Regions from separate parts of the Streptomyces sp. enrichment culture genome, predicted to be linked through region 1. Evidence: riboswitches for the same ligand, from Rfam matches in the RefSeq annotation. Region 1 holds a riboswitch; each other region holds the start of a gene.
What was found. A riboswitch is a leader RNA that binds a small molecule or an ion and turns the genes downstream of it on or off. The one in region 1 is predicted to bind cobalamin.
Positions count from the first base shown of each region.

Region 2: linked by a shared signal. The riboswitch ahead of ACSU6L_RS34500 (CbtB domain-containing protein) and the one ahead of ACSU6L_RS29150 (cobalamin biosynthesis protein) in region 1 are both predicted to bind cobalamin.
Region 3: linked by a shared signal. The riboswitch ahead of ACSU6L_RS12615 (ribonucleoside-diphosphate reductase subunit alpha) and the one ahead of ACSU6L_RS29150 (cobalamin biosynthesis protein) in region 1 are both predicted to bind cobalamin.
Region 4: linked by a shared signal. The riboswitch ahead of ACSU6L_RS06055 (energy-coupling factor ABC transporter permease) and the one ahead of ACSU6L_RS29150 (cobalamin biosynthesis protein) in region 1 are both predicted to bind cobalamin.

Region 1 covers NZ_OZ186847.1:6,589,864-6,593,061, forward strand. The annotation lists gene ACSU6L_RS29145 (cobyric acid synthase) at 1-1,069, opposite strand, end outside; gene ACSU6L_RS29150 (cobalamin biosynthesis protein) at 1,066-2,010, opposite strand; cobalamin riboswitch at 2,122-2,263, opposite strand; gene ACSU6L_RS29155 (CU044_2847 family protein) at 2,467-2,829, shown strand; gene ACSU6L_RS29160 (hypothetical protein) at 2,936-3,157, opposite strand; gene ACSU6L_RS29165 (inorganic phosphate transporter) at 3,193-3,198, opposite strand, start outside.
Region 2 covers NZ_OZ186847.1:7,743,633-7,746,830, forward strand. The annotation lists gene ACSU6L_RS34485 (M56 family metallopeptidase) at 1-155, shown strand, start outside; gene ACSU6L_RS34490 (metal-sensitive transcriptional regulator) at 597-1,106, shown strand; gene ACSU6L_RS34495 (heavy-metal-associated domain-containing protein) at 1,145-1,438, opposite strand; cobalamin riboswitch at 1,595-1,743, shown strand; gene ACSU6L_RS34500 (CbtB domain-containing protein) at 1,775-2,011, shown strand; gene ACSU6L_RS34505 (CbtA family protein) at 2,023-2,772, shown strand.
Region 3 covers NZ_OZ186847.1:3,009,475-3,012,672, forward strand. The annotation lists gene mctP (monocarboxylate uptake permease MctP) at 1-352, shown strand, start outside; gene ACSU6L_RS12610 (hypothetical protein) at 622-1,023, shown strand; cobalamin riboswitch at 1,449-1,585, shown strand; gene ACSU6L_RS12615 (ribonucleoside-diphosphate reductase subunit alpha) at 1,711-3,198, shown strand, end outside.
Region 4 covers NZ_OZ186847.1:1,404,279-1,407,476, forward strand. The annotation lists gene ACSU6L_RS06045 (PaaI family thioesterase) at 189-683, opposite strand; gene ACSU6L_RS06050 (winged helix-turn-helix transcriptional regulator) at 799-1,266, shown strand; cobalamin riboswitch at 1,349-1,533, shown strand; gene ACSU6L_RS06055 (energy-coupling factor ABC transporter permease) at 1,565-2,272, shown strand; gene ACSU6L_RS06060 (energy-coupling factor ABC transporter substrate-binding protein) at 2,272-2,625, shown strand; gene cbiQ (cobalt ECF transporter T component CbiQ) at 2,632-3,198, shown strand, end outside.

The DNA of each region.
Region 1 (3,198 bases):
TCTCCACGTCGTCCTCGATGTGCTCGCCGAGCACCTGGAAGCCGCCGCAGACTCCGAGGACGGGCCGCCCGTCGCGCGCCCTGCGGGTGATGGCCTCGGCCAGCCCCCGCTCCCGCAGCCACTCCAGCGCCCGCACGGTGCCGCGCGTACCCGGCACCACCACGAGGTCGGCGTCGGCCAGTTCCTCCGGCCGGTCCACGAACCGCACCACGACGCCGGGTTCGGCGGCCAGCGCGTCCACGTCGGTGAAGTTGGACATCAGCGGCACCGCGCACACGGCGACCCGCAGCACGTCCTCGCCGACCGGCGGGGCGACCGCCGACTCCCGCACCGTGCCGCGCAGCGACACCCGCAGTCCGTCCTCCTCGTCGATGCCGAGGCCGTGCCGGAACGGCAGGACGCCGTAGGCGGGCCGCCCGGTGAGGTCGCGGAGCATGTCGAGGCCGGGTTCGAGGAGGCTGACGTCCCCCCGGAACTTGTTGACGAGGAACCCGGCGACCAGCGCCTGGTCCTCCGGCGACAGCAGCGCGACCGTGCCGAAGAAGGAGGCGAAGACGCCCCCGCGGTCGATGTCGCCGACGACGAGCACGGGCAGACCGGCGTTGCGCGCGATGCCCATGTTCACGATGTCCGTCCGGCGCAGATTGATCTCGGCCGGACTGCCCGCCCCCTCACAGATCACCGCGTCATACGTGCCCCGCAGTTCGGCCAGACAGTCCAGCACCGTGCCGAGCAGCCGCTGCTGCCGCCCGCCGTGGTAGCCGCGCGCGCTCATCTCGCCCACCGGCTTGCCCAACAGCACCACCTGGCTGCTCTGCTCACCGCCGGGCTTGAGCAGCACCGGGTTCATCAGCGCGGTCGGCTCGACCCGGCAGGCCTGCGCCTGCATGGCCTGCGCCCGCCCGATCTCCGCGCCCTCGCGCGTCACGAACGAGTTGAGGGACATGTTCTGCGCCTTGAACGGCGCCACCTTCACGCCCTGCCGCACCAGCCAGCGGCAGATCCCGGCGGTGACGACGCTCTTCCCGGCGTCGGAGGTGGTGCCGGCGACCAGCAGACCGCCGCTCATGAGGTACGCCCCTTCCCTAGGAGCCGTCCGGCCGCGCACACGCCGAGCGCGAGCAGCCCGACGCGGCGCGAGAGCCGTACGGCCCGTTGGATGTCGGTGACCCGGACGGCGCGTCCGGCGTCCCCGTTGAGCACGGGCCGGTGCTCGACCCGCCCGCCGTAGGAGAGCGTGCCGCCCAGCCGCACCCCGAGCGCCCCCGCGAACGAGGCCTCCACGGGCCCGGCGTTGGGGCTCGGATGCCGGTGCGCGTCGGCACACCAGGCCCGCGCCGCGCCCCGCGGATCCCCGCCCGCCACGACCGCGAGCACGGCGGTCAGCCGCGCCCCCGGCCACCCGGCGAGGTCGTCCAGCCGCGCGGAGGCCCACCCGTAGCGCCGGTAGCGGGGCGACTTGTGCCCGACCATGGCGTCCAGCGTGTTCACGGCACGGAACCCGAGCAGTCCCGGCACCCCGCCGACGACCCCCCACACCAGGGCGCCCACGACGGCGTCGGAGGTGTTCTCGGCGACGGACTCGACCACGGCCCGGGCGATGCCGTCGGCGTCGAGCGCCTGCGGATCACGCCCGCACAGATGCGGCAGCCGCGCCCGTGCGGCTTCCACGTCGCCTGCTTCCAGAGCCCGCCCGATGGCCGCGGCCTCGCGCGCGAGCGAAGTCCCGCCGACCACCGCCCAGGTGGCGGCGCCGGTCAGCGCGACGGAAGCGGCGGGGGAGGACCGTACGGCCCGCGAGGCCACGGCCCCCAGTGCGACGGCGCCACCGGCGCACACGACGGTGTGCAGCGCGCCCCGCCCCCGGTGATCCCGGTACAGGACGCGTTCGACGGCGGACGCGGCCCGCCCGAACGCGGCGACCGGATGCCCACGGCGCGGATCGCCGAAGAGCAGGTCACCGAGAAGGCCGGCGGCGACGCCGTACGCGAAGACGCGATCGGCACGCATCGGGCTCAGCCGGCCGTGGGGGCGGGCAGGGCCCTGGTACCGAACCTCAACCTCGAACGGCGGCAGCCGAGCATCGCGTTATGTCCTCACTCAGGGTGTCCACGCCCTGGTTCGACGAGACCGGCGGTGAGAGTTCCTGGCTCCCGAGGCTGTTCTTCCCCGGTCACAGTGGCGGGACCGCGCCGGATTCACACCGGGCTTCCTCTCCTGCCGCCGTACATGGCTCGGGCAGTCCACCACGGGGCCGGAACGGCCGTCAACTTGCCGTTGACCTGCGAGGGGGGAGTGTGCAGAACCCCACATGGCTAGCACGGCGCCCGGCCCGCCGTAACCGGCTCGCCCGAAATCCCCTCCTGCGGGCGGCATTCACCGAACCCGCTTGTGATCACGCAGGGTGAACGCCTGCAATTCCCCTGTGTCTCATAGGGCGTGGGACGCAGGCGGGAGGGGACGCACGTGGCGTACGTGGGCGAGATGCCGCTGGACGACGGGCAGGTCGTGCTGCTGGCGGTGGCCGGGGAAGGCCCGGCCGGAGTGCAGCGGGTGGCGCGCGGCGGCCGGATCGCCGGGGCCGCCGAGACGCTCCAGCAGGCACTCGCCCGGGTCCGGCCCGCACTCGGCGCCGTCGTGGACGGGGCCCGCGCACTGCCCAGACCACCGGACTCGGTCACCGTGGAGTTCGGCATCACCCTCAGCGCCGAGGCGGGGGTCGTGGTGGCCCAGGGATCGAGCGAGGCCCACTTCAGCGTGACCATGCACTGGACGAACCCCGTCACGTCGGGTGTACCGGGGCAGCGTGACGGTGAGGGCTCCCGCTGACGACGACGTCCGGAGCCTCGGCGGAGACCGGCCCCGGACATGGGTCCGCCCCGCCCGGGCCGCCGATGGGACGGCCCCGACAGGGCGGATCGAGGAACCCGGTGGGTCAGGCGACGATCAGGTAGATCCCGTACGCCACCGCCGCCGCGCACGCCGCGAAGCACGCGTACGCGCCGGTGACCGCGAGGGCCGCCGAGTCGCCCTGCTCCGCCGCGCGCTCGCGGCGGGACAGGCCGGCGATGCCGAGGGTGAAGAGGGCCACGAGGGCCACGGTGACCACGAGGCTGACGCCGAAGACGGAGCCGAGGGCCGCCCAGTCGATCTTCATGCTGCTGATTCCTTACGTACCTGGGTGCGCGGGGCTCAGAC
Region 2 (3,198 bases), 1.2 Mb from region 1:
GGGCGGTCAGCGGTCAGACCACCTTGATCCGTCTGAAGCGCGTCCTCGGCCCGCGCAGGACTGCGCATCCGGCGCTGTGCGGCACTGTCGCCGTCGCGGCCGCGACAGTGCCGCTGCTGCCGCTGCTGGTCGCCTGCCCGCCGGGTCTCGGCTGACCTGTCCTCATGAGGCACGCGTGACTGAAGTGGCTTGCGAGCCTATTACTAAGCGACTAAGTGTTTCCGCAACCAGTAGATGTGACGGCGCGAGGCGGGGAACAGGATCGTGTCCGGCGTCAGGCCCACAGGGACCGTGCCGATGCCGCCGGGCGTCGGCCGACGCCGCCCAGCCGTGCCCGCATAGCCACGATCGGGATGGCCGCCGGCTCCGTGAGCCTCCTGCCGACGCAGAGTCAATCAGCGCCCCAGCCACGGTGGACGAGGTGCGCAAGCAGGTAAAGCTTCTGTACGAGCAGGCCGAGGCTCCCACCGAGGAGTGCAACGGCATCGTCGAGAAGCAGAAGAAACTGCGGCACGAGGTGGACGGCGCCGGCGCAGACCGGGGGCCGAGGCAGTTCTCCGCCTGTGCGGCGCCCTGTGACCATCCCCTTGGCGAGTATGACGCCGCCGGAGCAAGCCGAGGCCGAGCAGGACCCGCCGGGCTACCACAACGACAAGGACGCCGCCCGCAAAAGGCTCCGTCGCATCGAGGGTCAGATCCGTGGCTTGCGGCGTATGGTCCAGGACGATCAGTACTGCGTCGACGTACTCAACACCCAAGTCGCCGCAGCTACCAAAGCCCCTCCAGGCCGTGGCCATGCACCTGATGGAGGAACACCTCGACCCTCGCCGCAGCTCAGTAACCGCATCGGCGCTGGTCGCCTTGATGGCTTCGGCGAAGTGAGGGCGCCGCGCGCCACGCCGTCCCAGGCGACGACCACCGCCGTGTGCCCCTTCGCCTCCGCGGCAGCCTTGGCCTCGTCCAGCTCCCGCGGCAGCTCGATGGCCCACTCCATGGTGCCGTGGAGGACGGCGCCATCTTGGTGGCCATGCTGGTCATATGCGCATCTTCTGGCGAGGCCGGGACATACGGCGTCCGTGTCAGCGGTGCCGTACGTCCCGGCGTGAGCGAACCGCGTACCCGAAGTGCAGGGCCCGGGCGGCCGTCAGGCGCGGCCGACGAGCTCGTACCCCGCCTCGTCGACGGCGGCACGGACGGCCTCCTCGTCGAGCGGCTCGGCGGAGACGACGGTCACCTGGCCGGTCTTGGCGACGGCCTGGACCGAGGTGACCCCGTCCAGCGCGGAGATCTCCTTCGACACTGCGCCTTCGCAGTGGCCGCACGTCATCCCCGACACCTGATAGACGGTGGTGACTCCGGCGGTCTGGATGTCGACCGTGGTGCCGGAGCCACAGGAACCGGAGCCGCAGCAGGAGCTGGTGGTTGTCTCGGCGGTCATGGCTTCTCCCTCAGGTAGGGCTGCGTGGAGTCGTTCGACGGCAGGGCAGGTGGTGGCTGCCCGACCTCCACGACGATAACACGATACCCCCAGGGGGTACCTCTTCACCTGTGGTGCTGCCCACACGATCTGTTTACGAGGCGCCTTTCTCGCTAATTTACTTAGTAGGCGCCGCGGTGCCCGCGGCGACAACTTCACATCGAGGCGACGGTGAGCAGGAACCCGGTGAGAATCCGGGGCGGTCCCGCCACTGTGACCGGGGTCGGCCCCGGGAGTCAGACACTGACCCGTCGTCCTCCTGAACAGCGGGGCGTGTGCACCCCGCGAGGAGGTTCCATGAGTGCTTCGGCGGCTCCGCAGGCGCGACCGGTCACAGGTCTGGTCGTCCACCCGCTGCGAGACGGACTGATAGCTGTCGCTGCGGTGATCCTCGCCCTGGTCGCTCTGGACGCGGTCTTCCTGGACCAGGGCGCGCTGCTGTCACCGGTCCTGGGCAAGGTCGCGTCGTCCGTGAACTACGTCCACGAGTTCGCCCACGACGGTCGGCACCTCTTTGCCGGCCCCTGCCACTGAAGGGCGTGCTCGTGACATCACTTCTGTCCCTGCTCGGGCGCGGCGCGCTCGCAGGTGGAGCCGCCGGAGTGGTCAGCGGCGGATTCTCATGGCTGCTCGCCGAACCGGTGCTGGACAAGGCCGTGCGGCTGGAGGCGGCCGGTGAGGAGGCGAGCGCTCCGGCGGCCTCCGAGGTCTTCTCCCGCTCCACGCAGCACACAGGCCTGTTGGTGGCCGCCGTCCTCACCGGAGTTGCGCTCGGCGTTCTGTTCGCCGTCGTGTACGCGATCCTGCATCGCCGGGACCCGGACGCCGTACCCTGGCGGCGATCGCTGCTGCTGGCGGGCGCCGGATTCATCGGCGTCTGGATGCTGCCCTTCCTCCGCTATCCGGCCAATCCACCCGGCGTGGGCGATCCGGGGACGCTCGACACCCGCGTGGACGCCTGGCTCGCGGCCATGGCGATCGGCGTGATCGCGGTCGCCCTGGCCTGGCGTGTCCACGGGTGGCTGCAGCAGAACGGCCGTTCCGCACCGCTGCGTCAGATGGCCGTGACGGGCATCATGCTGGCCGCGCTGGCCTCGCTGTTCGCACTGCCGGACAACCCGGACCCGGTCACCGCCCCGGCCGCGCTGGTGTGGGACTTCCGGGTGCTCTCGGTTGCCTCCATGGGTCTGCTCTGGAGCGGGCTGGCCGTGGGCTTCGGGCTGCTCGGAGTGCGGGCGACCCGGGGCCGGGCGGAGGAAAGCGTGTCCGCGGGGGCCACTGTTCCCACGACCTGACGCCCCGACGACGTGACCTCGGCCGACGCCCCTGTCAGGCGGTGGGTGTCGTCCTGCCCGGACTTCCCGTCGGGGTGCCGGTGTCGGGGGCGTCGTTTTCCGTGGCCGTGAGGCTGTGGGTGGCGGAGTCCCTGTGCACTGCGGTGACCTTCTCGCCCGCCTGCGCCTAGGGGGTGTCTCGTCGATCAGGCCGGATCAGGGAGCGGCGTCTGGTGCCGTGCATCGCAAGGCGGAGGAGGGAGCCGATGCGATGGGGGCCCCTGCTCGAGCGGAGCCGAGAGCTTGGGGGAGTCGGGGACCGACGACAACGCGGCGAGGCGCGGTGCCAGGCGCGCGAGCCCGGCATGATCGGCGAGACGTCCCCCAGGGGTCCGCCGAACGGAACGAGAAGTTCTCCATCGTGATGCGGTCGGCCCTTCGGCAGCG
Region 3 (3,198 bases), 3.6 Mb from region 1:
GGCCCTGGTCGGCGGCCTGTTCACGCGCTGGTTCCACCGCTGGGCGCTGCTCGCCGGCTGGGCGGTCGGCATGCTCTACGGCACGATCGCCGCGTACGGGGTGGCCTCGCCGACGCAGAAGCACTTCGGCGGCTCGTCGAAGGAGATCCCGGGCATCGGGGAGATCGGCTACATCGGCCTCACCGCGTTCGTGCTCAACGTCGTGGTGACCGTGGTCCTGACCTTCGTCCTGAAGGCCGTCAAGGCCCCCGAGGGCGTCGACGAGACCAAGCCGGAGGACTACACGGCCGACGCGGGCGACCCGGGAGTCCAGGTGGAGCTGCCGCCGGCGACGGCGGGATCGGCCCACTGACCGCGCCTCGGTTTTCGACGGCGGCCCGCGAGTTGCGGGCCGCCGTCTGCTGCGAAAGGGGACCGTGTCCTGGCCGGTCTGCATCCTGTACAACGGTCGACCGTGGTGGTCCCGCGAAGTGTCGGCACCCAGCCCCGAGGGAGCCCTGGTGTCCGCCCGCCAGATCGCCGACCTGTTCAACCAAAGGCTCCGTCACTGGGCTACCCGGCCCTGTTCTCCGCACACGGTGGCCCCTGCCCGACCCCTCAGTAGTGACTCAGGAGGTCCCCATGACCTCGGTATCCGGCAGCCAGCGCACATTCAACGTGAAGGTCCAGCAGGTGTCCGGCACCAACTCCGCAGATCTCGGAAGCGCCTTCAGGGTGGGCAGCGTGGCGGCCGCCACCGGTACGGCACTGTCCAGCCCCGGCGAACCGCTGACCGTGGACATCAAGGTGGAGAACTTCCGGGGCGAGGCCGCCACGGTCACCGCCGCCGTCAGCGACCAGTCGGGCAGCAACGCGTTCTTCGGCGAGGGCACCCTGCACTGGGACGAGGGCGAGACGGACGAGCTGTGGATCCAGTTCACCGGCTTCCCGCCGCAGGCGGACCAGGTGACGCCGACCGGCTCCTGCGAGTACTCCCTCATCTCCTCCGGCCCGGACGTGGACGTACGCGTCTTCACGGTCTGATTGCCCGATCGGTCGGATTCACTCGATCAGTCTCGATCAGTCATCGATTCACGCGGCCTGAACCACGCCCGCGTCCGCCGTGCCATCTGAACCCGGAAGCGGCGCAGTCGGCGCACCCTCATCGCGCTGCGGACCGAGGGCGCGCCAGCCGGCCGGGGGCGTGTTCGGGGTCCACAGGCTGTGCTTGCGGTATCCGCCGGTGGCGCGGGCGGGGAAGCCGATCGGCGCGGCTCACGGGCGCACCTCGCCCGGTGGGCGGCGGACGGCCCTCGTCGGGGGACGCCCTCGTCATGATGCGGTCTCCTCACGCGAGTCCTGGGCTCATGGAAACGGCGAGACACTTGGCTTTTGCCGTGGCCAGTTGACAGTGTGAAACCACCCGGACACAACATCTGGGGGTGTCACCGTCACCCGGCACAACATGTATGCTCATGCTCGCTGTCGCCGCAGGGGAATCCGGTGCGAATCCGGAACTGTCCCGCAACGGTGTACTCATGCGCGTATGCCCGCATACGCGCACACGAGCGTCAGTCCGAGGACCTGCCGACAGTGCGCCCGGCCGTCCGGTCCGGGTGCCTGACGTCCGGGCCTCGTGGAATGGGCCGGTGGACGCGACGCCGTGTGCGCTCGTGAGCTGCCCCCTGCCCTCGACCGAGGCCCCCGTGCCCAGCGAGGGAGAGCCCCCACGTGACCATCGCGCCCGCAGATCCGGCCTCAGCAGCGACCCGGTCGAACGACGACGGTCCCGGTGCCGCGCTGCTGCGGACCCTGACCGAGCTGACCGCCGACCTCCCCGACGCCGACCCCGGCCGGGTCGCTGCCGCCGCGCTGCGCGGCCGGTCCGCCCACGCGGACGACGCGGAGCTGCGCGAGCTGGCCACGGAGGCGGCCGCCGGCCTGATCTCCGAGGACCCCGCGTACAGCAGGCTGGCCGCCCGCCTGCTGGCGATCGGCATCGCCGCCGAGGCCGCCTCGCAGGGTGTCACGTCCTTCACCGAGTCCGTCGCCGTCGGCCACCGCGAGGGCCTGATCGCCGACCGCACCGCCGAGTTCGTGCGGCTGCACGCCGACCGCCTGGACGCCCTCGTCGACCGCACCGCCGACGACCGCTTCGGCTACTTCGGCCTGCGCACCCTGCACAGCCGATATCTGCTGCGCCACCCGATCACCCGCAAGGTCGTCGAGACGCCCCAGCACTTCCTGCTGCGGGTCGCCGCCGGTCTCGCCGAGGACGACACCACGCACTCCCTGGACGAGGTCGCGGCGCTCTACGGGCTCATGAGCCGCCTCGACTACCTGCCCTCCTCCCCCACGCTGTTCAACTCGGGCACCCGGCACCCCCAGATGTCGTCCTGCTACCTCCTGGACTCCCCCAAGGACGAGCTGGACTCCATCTACGACCGCTACCACCAGGTCGCCCGGCTCTCGAAGCACGCCGGCGGCATCGGCCTGTCGTACAGCCGCATCCGCTCGCGCGGTTCGCTGATCCGCGGCACCAACGGCCACTCCAACGGCATCGTCCCGTTCCTGAAGACCCTCGACGCCTCGGTCGCCGCGGTGAACCAGGGCGGCCGGCGCAAGGGGGCCGCCGCGGTCTACCTGGAGACCTGGCACTCCGACATCGAGGAGTTCCTGGAGCTGCGCGACAACACCGGTGAGGACGCCCGCCGCACCCACAACCTGAACCTGGCGCACTGGATCCCGGACGAGTTCATGCGCCGCGTGAACGCCGACGGGCAGTGGTCCCTGTTCTCCCCCGCCGACGTGCCGGAGCTGGTCGACCTGTGGGGCGAGGAGTTCGACGCGGCGTACCGCAAGGCCGAGGCGGCGGGCCTCGCCCGCAAGACCATCCCCGCCCGCGACCTGTACGGCCGGATGATGCGCACCCTGGCGCAGACCGGCAACGGCTGGATGACCTTCAAGGACGCCGCCAACCGCACCGCCAACCAGACCGCCGAGCCGGGCCACGTCGTCCACTCCTCCAACCTCTGCACGGAGATCCTGGAAGTCACCGACGACGGCGAGACGGCGGTCTGCAACCTGGGCTCCGTCAATCTCGGCGCGTTCGTCGCCGACAGCGACATCGACTGGGAGCGGCTGGACTCCACGGTCCGCACGGCCGTCACCTTCCTCGACCGCGTGGTCGACATCAACTTCTACCCGACCGAGCAGGCG
Region 4 (3,198 bases), 5.2 Mb from region 1:
CGGGGCCGGCTCGGTCCGGTCGGCGGCCCGGCGCCCGACGGCGCCGGACGGCGCCCGACGGCGCCTGTCACCAGCGGACGCCGGCCACCAGGCACCGGCCACCACGCACCAGGCACCGGCCACCAGGCACCGGCCACCACGCACCAGGCACCGACCACTGGCCCTGGCCACCAGCCACCAGCGGATCCTCACCCCCGCGGCACCGGAAAGATCATGCACGTACTCGTCGCATGGGCGAGCAGCCGGTCCTTGTCGTCGAGGAGGCGGGCCTCGGCGAGTGCGGTGCGGCGGCCGCCGTTGAGGACGGTGCCGACGGCGCGGACGCGGCCGGTGTCGACGGTGACCGGGCGGAGGAACTTCACCGCGAGGTCGACCGAGGTGTAGCCCGTGCCCTGCGGCAGGGTGGACTGGACGGCGCAGCCGGCGGCCGAGTCGAGGAGGGTGGCGTAGACGCCGCCGTGCATGCTGCCGATGGGGTTGTAGTGCTCCTCGCCGGGCAGCAGGGAGAAGACCGCGTGTCCGTGGTCGACCTCGTCGAGGGTGAAGCCGAGGGTGGCCGCGAGGGGTGCCGCGGGCAGGCGTCCGGCGACGACGTCGCGGAGGAAGTCCAGCCCCGTGCCCCGGCCGACGGCGGCTGCCGAGGTCGCGGGGTCCTCCCACTCGTACGTGCGTGACCGTCCCATGGCGTCGTTTCCTCCTCCGACTCCTGGCTTCACCCGATGAAGCCAGCCAGCCCGCCGAAGCTAGCCCGCGCGCGAGCTGACTGTCAATGACGAAGCCAGGGGCTACGATGAGGGCATGGAGTGGCTGGAGATCAGCACGGAGAACTGCACGGTCCAGCGCGCCCTCGACGTGGTCGGCGAGAAGTGGACGCTGCTGATCCTGCGTGACGCGTTCAACGGGGTCCGCCGTTTCGACGCCTTCCGCCGCCATGTGGGCCTGTCCGAGGCGGTCCTCTCCGACCGGCTGCGCAAGCTGGTCGCGGCCGGGATCCTGGACACCGTCCCCTACCGGGAGGAGGGCAGCCGGACCCGGCACGAGTACCGGCTGACCCCCAAGGGCCGGGATCTGTGGCCCGTACTGATGGCGCTGCGGCAGTGGGGTGAGACACATCTCGCCGACCCCGACGGCCCGGTCCTGGACGTCGCGCACCGCGACTGCGGGACCCCCGTACGGGTCGTCGTCGAGTGCTCCGGCGACCGCGCTCCGCTCGCTCCCACCGAGGTCACGGTACGTCCCGGCCCAGCGGCCCGCCCGCGACCCTGAACTGCGCGCTTGCTCGCGGGGCGTGCGCCGGTGTGCCGGTGGGCGCCCCCGGGCGCCGCTTGTCACCACCCCGAGCCGGGCATTACTGTCACCACGCCTTGGTGAACGGGAAATCCGGTGTGATGCCGGTGCGGCCCTCGCCACTGTGATCGGGAAGTCCGGCTCCAGCCCTCACGGGCAGCCACTGGGTCCTCCGGGACCCGGGAAGGCGGAGTTCGGGCGGTGTCACCCGTAAGCCAGGAGACCGGCCAAGGCGCGTCAACCATCCACGAGGTGCTGGAGAGGGTCTGTTCGAGCCATGCACATAGCCGAGGGTTTTCTTCCTCCGGCGCACGCGGTCGCCTGGGGCGTCGCGTCCGCCCCGTTCGTCGTCCACGGCGTCCGACGACTCACCCGTGAAGTCCGGGAACACCCCGAGAGCACCCTGCTGCTCGGCGCGTCCGGAGCCTTCACCTTCGTCCTGTCCGCGCTCAAGCTGCCGTCCGTGACGGGCAGTTGCTCCCACCCGACCGGCACCGGTCTGGGCGCCGTCCTGTTCCGCCCGCCGATCATGGCGGTGCTGGGCACCATCACCCTGCTCTTCCAGGCCCTGCTCCTCGCCCACGGCGGCCTGACCACCCTCGGCGCCAACGTGTTCTCGATGGCGATCGTCGGCCCCTGGGCCGGGTACGGCGTCTACGCGCTGCTGCGCCGGTACGACGTGCCGCTGATGGTCTCCGTGTTCTTCGGCGCGTTCGTCGCCGACCTGTCCACGTACTGCGTCACCAGCGTCCAGCTGGCCCTCGCCTTCCCCGACCCGAGCAGCGGGTTCCTCGGCGCGCTCGGCAAGTTCGGCGCCATCTTCGCCGTCACCCAGATCCCGCTCGCCGTGAGCGAGGGCCTGCTCACGGTGCTCGTGATGCGGCTGCTGGTGCAGTCCAGCAAGGGCGAACTGACCCGGCTCGGCGTGCTGGTGGCCGGCAAGCGGGCCGAGAACGCGAAGACCGGTTCCGAGGCGGTGGCGTGATGAAGAAGAGCACGAGGATCAACCTGCTGCTGCTGCTCGCCGTGGCGGCGCTCGCCGTCCTGCCGCTCGTCCTCGGCCTCGGCGACCACAAGGAGGAGCCTTTCACCGGCTCCGACGGCGAGGCCGAGACGGCGATCACCGAACTCGACCCGGACTACGAGCCCTGGTTCTCGCCCCTGTACGAGCCGCCGTCCGGAGAGATCGAGTCGGCGCTGTTCTCCCTCCAGGCGGCGATCGGCGCGGGGGTCCTCGCCTACTACTTCGGGCTGCGGCGCGGACGACGGCAGGGCGAACAGCGCGCCCTGGCGCGGCAGGACGCCGCCCCGGGCGGTACCGGCGAGCCCGGCGTCTGAGCGCCCGTGCTGCCGATCGACGCGGCGGCGCACAGCAGTCGCTGGCGCCGCCGTCATCCCGTGGACAAGGCCGTGCTCGGGCTCGGTCTCACCGTGCTCGCGATCGCGTTGCCGCCCTGGCCGGGCGCGGCGCTGGTGCTGCTGACGGCGCTGGTGGTGCTGCTCGGCCCGGCGGGCGTGCCCGGGCGCCGGCTGTGGCGGGCGTACCGGGTGCCGCTCGGGTTCTGCGTGAGCGGCGCGGCCACGCTGCTGGTTCAGGTGGGCGGGCCCGGAGGGTTCGTGGCGCTCGCCCCCTCCGGCCCGGCCCGCGCCGGGGAGCTGCTGCTGCGCACCTCGGCCGCCTCGCTGGGGGTGCTGCTGTTCGCCTTCACCACGCCGATGTCCGACCTGCTGCCCCGGCTGGTGCGGGCGGGAGTGCCCGCGCCGGTCGTGGACGTCGCCCTGGTGACGTACCGGATGAGCTTCCTGCTGCTGGAGTCGGTGCGGCTGATCCGGGACGCGCAGGCCGCCCGGCTCGGCCACACCACGCGGGCCGCGACGTGGCGTTCGCTGGCCGGACTCGGCGCCACCGCC